Linked DNA regions of Thiosulfativibrio zosterae. The protein of the gene in region 2 binds, or shares a complex with, the protein of the main gene of each other region. Links are inferred from orthologs where the notes say so. Each region holds a gene or a part of one and is shown on either strand. Other genes may lie near its edges.

The links.
Region 1: the proteins of uvrB (region 2) and uvrD are in contact, whole or in part, in a crystal structure (PDB 7EGT), measured with the Thermus thermophilus proteins. The link is inferred for Thiosulfativibrio zosterae from one-to-one orthologs. Residues at the interface, in WP_096411307.1 of Thermus thermophilus: Glu23, Leu25, Arg26, Asp27, Gly28, Glu29, Arg30, Phe31, Arg55, Glu326, Asp327, Phe328, Glu379, Ser382, Gln383, His398, Gly400, Arg401; in WP_096412145.1 of Thermus thermophilus: His654, Arg656, Phe657, Gln666, Asp668, Glu669, Lys680, Arg681, Leu682, Ser683, Lys685, Tyr686, Ala687.

The regions. Positions count from the first base shown.
Region 1 is NZ_AP021888.1:2,305,002-2,308,240, forward strand. Bases 33-2,943 are described here. They hold uvrD (DNA helicase II), read left to right. Parts: upstream 33-341; coding sequence 342-2,546; downstream 2,547-2,943. Other genes in these bases: xthA (exodeoxyribonuclease III), read right to left, coding at 33-174; THMIRH_RS10660 (CHASE2 domain-containing protein), read left to right, coding at 2,580-2,943. In the rest of the region: more of xthA, read right to left, coding at 1-32; more of THMIRH_RS10660, read left to right, coding at 2,944-3,239. UniProt on the Escherichia coli protein: A helicase with DNA-dependent ATPase activity. Unwinds DNA duplexes with 3'-5' polarity. Translocates on single-stranded DNA with 3'-5' polarity. Initiates unwinding more efficiently from a nicked substrate than double-stranded DNA.
Region 2 is NZ_AP021888.1:627,619-630,869, reverse strand. Bases 20-2,942 are described here. They hold uvrB (excinuclease ABC subunit UvrB), read right to left. Parts: upstream 2,540-2,942; coding sequence 500-2,539; downstream 20-499. Other genes in these bases: THMIRH_RS02630 (pyridoxal phosphate-dependent aminotransferase), read left to right, coding at 2,689-2,942; THMIRH_RS02640 (L,D-transpeptidase Cds6 family protein), read right to left, coding at 20-394. Also shown: more of THMIRH_RS02640, read right to left, coding at 1-19; more of THMIRH_RS02630, read left to right, coding at 2,943-3,251. UniProt on the Escherichia coli protein: The UvrABC repair system catalyzes the recognition and processing of DNA lesions. A damage recognition complex composed of 2 UvrA and 2 UvrB subunits scans DNA for abnormalities.

The DNA.
Region 1 (3,239 bases), 1.7 Mb from region 2 along the record:
GCCGATATAAATCGCCTCGTAGCCCATGGCCTGCAAGGCCTCTAAAGGAAACTCGTGGTCTTGCACTTTGGTTTCTTGCAGTCCAATCACATCGGGCGCTTGGGTCGCAATGAGCGCTTCGAGTTGATGCAAGCGCATCCGAATGCTGTTGACATTAAAAGAAACAATTTTCATTTATCAAACCTCTCAACATTTTTAATGCGGAGAATTATAACGAATTTAACACTTTAGCCGGCAATAAAAACCCAGTAAACCAGTCAATTTTAACCAGGCCTGGTCATTTTTAGCCTAATTTTGGCCTCAAAAGCTATAATGATTAGATTCAAATAAAGGCTTTCCCCATGGACGACATTTCTCACATTATCGACACCCTCAACGATGCACAGCGTGATGCGGTGACCACCGAAGATCAGCATGCTTTAATTTTAGCGGGCGCGGGCAGCGGCAAAACCAAAGTGCTGGTGCATCGCATTGCGTGGTTGACGCAAGTCATGGGGTTTTCGTCTTACAATATTTTGGCGGTCACCTTTACCAATAAGGCCGCCGCTGAGATGCGTGGCCGTATTGAAGCCTTGGTTGGCAACCAATCACAAGGACTCACCATGGGCACCTTTCACGGCATTGCTTATCGTTTATTGCGCCAGCATTTTCAAGAAGCCGGTTTGCCGCAAAGTTTTCAAATTCTCGATTCCGACGACCAAAAACGCGTCATTAAACGCCTGCTCAAAACCATGGAGCTGGATGAGCAACAATGGCCGCATCGCCAAGTGCAAGCCTTTATCAATGGTGAAAAAGAAGAAGGTCGTCGCCCCCAGCACATTGACCCAGGCCATAATCCGTTTGTGAAGCGCATGGTGCAAATTTACCAAGCCTATGAAGCACAATGTAAAAAGGCAGGCCTGGTGGATTTTGCCGAATTGTTATTGCGTGCGCACGAGCTTTGGCTTAAACATCCGCATTTGCTGGCGCATTACCAAAGTCGCTTTCGTCATATTTTGGTAGACGAGTTTCAAGATACCAACACCTTGCAATATGCTTGGTTGCGCGTGCTGGCAGGTGCGACGGGCAAATTATTTATTGTGGGGGATGACGACCAATCCATTTACGGCTGGCGCGGTGCCAAAATTGAAAACATTCGCCAATTCTCACAAGACTTCGCCAATGTTAAAACTGTGCGTTTAGAACAAAACTACCGCTCAACCGGCACCATTCTTAAAGCTGCCAATGCCCTGATTGCCCACAACCAAGAACGCATGGGCAAAACGCTCTGGTCGGCGGGTGATGACGGCAATCCGATTAAAATTTACGAAGCCTTTAACGACCTCGACGAAGCGCAATATGTCTGTAACCAAGTCAACCAATGGGTTAAAGAAGGCGGCGAGCGCAGTGATGCGGCGGTGCTGTATCGTTCTAACGCCCAATCTCGTTTGATTGAACAAGCCCTATTGCAGGCCAAGATTCCCTATCGGGTGTACGGCGGCCTGCGCTTTTACGACCGTGCCGAAGTTAAAGATGTTTTGGCTTACTTGCGCCTGATACTCAACCGCCAAGACGATGCCGCCTTTGAACGCATTTACAATCATCCGCCGCGCGGCATCGGCGCCAAAACCGCCGACATGATTCGTGACATTGCCAAAATGGAAGGTGTGTCGTTATGGAATGCGATGGAATCTTTGCTCGAACAAGGCCTCACCGCGCGAGCACAAACCTCTCTAATGAGCTTTAAAACGCTGATTGAAAGCCTCGAAGAAAGTGGCGAAGGTCAAGAACTTAAAGACCAAACGATGCAAGTCATTTCAAGGTCTGGCCTGCAACTGCACTTTGAAAAAGACACCTCAGAACAAGGCCAGAGCCGCTTAGAAAACTTAGACGAATTGATTAACGCCACCAGTGTTTTCAAAACGCCACAAAGTGCCATCGAAGATTCGCTGGGCGATGTGGCTTATGCATCGCCTTTGGCAGAATTTTTAGCGCAAGCGGCACTGGAAGCGGGCGAACAACAAGCCGACAAATGGGAATCGTGCGTGCAACTCATGACACTGCATTCTGCCAAAGGCTTGGAGTTTCCGTTAGTCTTTATGGTGGGGGTTGAAGAAGGCTTGTTCCCCTCGCAACAATCGACCGATGATGCTTACAAACTCGAAGAAGAACGCCGTTTGGCTTATGTGGGCATCACGCGTGCCGAGAAACAATTGATGATCACTTTTGCCAATCGCCGCCGAATGCATGGCTCAGAGTTTTACCCGCAACCGTCACGCTTTATTAAAGAAATTCCAAATGATTGCGTGGACTTTGTGCGCCTAACAGGCTCCGCACGCCCTTCAAGCGGCGGACAAACCTCGGGTTGGAATGAAACCAAATTGAATGATGCTTTAGCGCAACAAACTGGCTTTGCCTTAGGTGATCGGGTGTTTCATCAAAAATTTGGGGAAGGCACGGTATTGGCCACCGAAGGTGCGGGCGAACACGCCCGCATTCAAGTCAATTTTAAAGCGGCTGGCAGTAAATGGCTGGTGGTTGGTTTTGCCAAACTCGAGCGCCTTTAACGCCTTTATTGCTTTAAAACTTAAGGATAAACGATGAAACTCAGCAAACAACAACGCAAATATCTGCATGGCTCCCTGCTTGCATTGCTGGCGTTTGTCATCACCTCAGGTTTATTTTTAAGTGGCGGCTTGAAGAAAATGGAGTGGCAGGTCGACGACCTTAAAAGCCAACTCTTGCGCAGTGAACTGCATGCTGACAAGAATGTGGTCATTTTATTGGTGGATGAAGCCTCCTTGGCAACCCTTGACCCACTGGTTGGTCGCTGGCCTTGGCCGCGCTCGGTTTGGGCAGATGTACTTGAATTTATGAGCATGGGCGGCGCACAAGGGGTGGCATTCGATATTCTATTTACCGAACGTGCGCTGGATGCCGACAAACAGCATTCTGAGCATGACCTAGCGTTTGTGGATGCGACTGCACAAAGTGGCATCGCAACCCATGCCATGCAATTATTACACGACCCTTCTAACCCTAATCCCAATAAACCCTTACCAGAATTATTCCACGACAAGTTTGCCTTGCCAGATACGCAAGGCTTACAAACCAGTGCCAATAACACCTATTACATTTCATTTAATGGTCTTTACCAAAACGCCCGCACCATGGGCGTGGTTGAATTCTCACCAGACCTAGACGGCACCTATCGTCGCACTCGTCTTTTCCGAGATTATAATGGCGATTTCTTTCCCGTT
Region 2 (3,251 bases):
AATCGGCAAACACTTGCTTGTAGGCTTTTTGCGCTTGAAACGCATAAAGCTCGTTTAAGTTATTAAACACAACGCCATATTCTGGATTGTTGGTCAGCAAGGTTTCAAAAATTTTCTGAGCCTGCTCATATTTTTTTTGACGCGTTAATAACACCGCTAGGTTATTTTGTACTTGAACATCACCAGGATAATCTTTAGCCATTTCTCTTAAGACATCTAAAGCCTTAGCGTCATTATTGGTCTTGATATATTTCAGAACCTCTGCATAACTGGTTTGATAATCACCGGTTTTCGGCGCTTCAACCGCCTTAGTAGAGATGTCTTCATTCACTGGAAGTGGCTTATCAGACGCCAATAACTGTGCTGTAGAAAATAGACTTGCCAAGCAAAACATGGGCACTACAAACGGTTTATGCATCCTTTTAAGGGGGGTCATATTAATTAAACGCCTTGCAACTGAGAGATGGGCTTTGCCCAAAAATTTTAAAATTATCTTATTTTAACCCAAATCACCCACACCAACCATAGTTGATTTGAGTGTTTTTACTTGGTCACGCAGCATGGCGGCCTTTTCAAAGTCTAAATCTTTTGCCGCTTGGTACATTTGCTTCTCAGCTTGCTTGATTTCGCGCAGCAGTTCCGCGGGCGTCATTTTCTTCACTTTTTGCGCAACCTCATAATCCCCTTTTGAATCAGCCACCTTAGTATTTTGACCAGGCCTGGTTGGTTTTGGCGCATAGGGCGAGTTTTCGAGAATATCGGTGACCTTTTTATTGAGGCTTTGTGGCGAAATACCCAAGTTTAAATTGTGCGCTATTTGCTTTTCGCGGCGCCGTTCGGTTTCGCCGATGGCTTTCTCCATCGACTTGGTGATTTTGTCAGCATATAAAATGGCTTTTCCTTGCACATTACGAGCAGCTCGGCCAATGGTTTGAATTAGCGAACGCTCGGAGCGCAAAAAACCTTCCTTATCCGCATCTAAAATGGCGACCAAAGAAACCTCGGGAATATCCAACCCTTCTCGCAACAAGTTAATCCCCACCAACACATCAAACTCGCCCAAGCGCAAATCTCGAATGATCTCAATACGCTCAACCGTATCGATATCCGAATGTAAATAACGCACCCGTACATTGTGGTCTTCAAGGTATTCGGTGAGATTTTCCGCCATGCGTTTGGTCAAAGTGGTGACCAAAACCCGTTCGTTTTTATCGGCGCGAATACGCACCTCGCCCAACAAGTCATCCACCTGCGTTAAGGCTGGGCGCACCTCAATTTCTGGGTCTAACAATCCGGTAGGACGGACGACCTGTTCAACAATCGTGGCATTTTGTTCAGCTTCATAATTGCCCGGGGTGGCTGATACAAATAAGGTTTGCGGCATAATGGCTTCAAACTCATCAAATTTCAGCGGTCGATTATCCATCGCCGAAGGCAATCTAAATCCATAGGTGACTAAGTTTTCTTTACGAGAACGGTCGCCTTTATACATCCCACCAATTTGCGGAATGGTGACATGGCTTTCATCGATTACCATCAAGGCGTTTTTAGGTAAATAATCCAATAAGGTTGGTGGTGGCGAACCCGCTGGGCGCCCTGATAAATATCGGGAATAGTTTTCAATCCCGGTGCAATAGCCCAGCTCTAACATCATTTCAATATCGAGCTTGGTGCGTTCTTCTAAGCGCTGCGCCTCCACCAGCTTAAAATTGGAGCGGAATTCTTCTAAACGAATTTTTAAATCCACTTTCACTTGATCAATGGTTTTTAAAATCTGTTCGCGTGGCGTTACATAATGCGACTTGGGGTAAATGGTCACCCGAGTCGGACGACTGAGAACTTCGCCAGTTAAAGGGTCAAACCACGCAATGCTTTCCACCTCGTCATCAAATAATTCAATGCGCACCGCATATTGTTCAGCTTCTGCTGGAAACACATCGATCACATCTCCACGCACTCTAAAGTGGCCGCGCCATAATTCAATGTCATTACGGGTATATTGCATATTGATGAGTTGCGCTAATAAATCACGCTGCTTAACCTTATCCCCCAAACGCATCTGCAAAATCATTTTGAGATATTGATCAGGATCACCCAACCCATAAATGGCCGATACCGTGGCAATCAAAATGACATCTTCACGCTCCAGCAAGGCTTTGGTCGCCGATAAACGCAACTGTTCTATCTGCTCATTCACTGACGAGTCTTTGGCGATATAGGTGTCAGATGCTGGCACATAGGCTTCTGGCTGATAGTAATCATAATAAGACACAAAATATTCCACCGCGTTGTGCGGAAAAAACCCTTTCATTTCGCCATAGAGTTGCGCCGCCAAAGTTTTATTGTGGGCCATGATAATGGTTGGTCTTTGCACCTGTTGAATCACATTGGCAACGGTAAAGGTTTTCCCAGAACCCGTCACCCCTAGCAGGGTTTGAAAAGCCTCGCCAGACTCTAGCCCATCGACCAATTCTTTGATGGCCGTCGGCTGATCGCCAGCCGGTTGATACTGTGAAACTAATTGAAATTTTTTAGTCATGATTGATCTTTGTTGAAGGTTTTTCAAATAACTGTCATTTATCTTGCCCTTTATTTCAGAATTAAGGCAATAAGTGAATTTTATTTAGTCAGAAAACAGAGTAGAATAATGTGCAATATTTTATCAAAATTCAGTGAGTTAAATCGTTTATGTCCCGCCTATCGCAACGCGTCAATCGAGTTCAGCCTTCTCTAACCCTCGTTATCACGGCCAAAGCTGCCGAACTGCGCCGTCAAGGCAAGGATGTGGTCAGCCTTGGTGCTGGCGAACCTGACTTTGATACCCCAGACCATATTAAAGCGGCAGGTATCAAAGCCATTCAAACTGGCCAAACCCGTTATACCGCGGTGGATGGTATCCCCGAACTCAAAGAAGCCATCCGCGCCAAGTTTAAGCGTGACAACCATCTTGATTACGAAATGAATCAAATATTGGTGTCTTCAGGCGGCAAACAAAGCTTTTACAACCTATGCCAAGCCGCTTTAAACGATGGGGATGAAGTTATTATTCCTGCGCCTTATTGGGTTTCTTACCCAGATATGGCTTTGTTGGCCGGTGGCGTTCCGGTGATTATTGAAGCGGGCATTGAACAAGGTTTTAAAATTACTGCGCAACAACTCAGTGATGCCATTACCGCAAAAACACGCATGGTAGTGATTAACAGCCCCTCAAACCCGACTGGGGCGATTTATACCCCTGAAGAATTAAAATC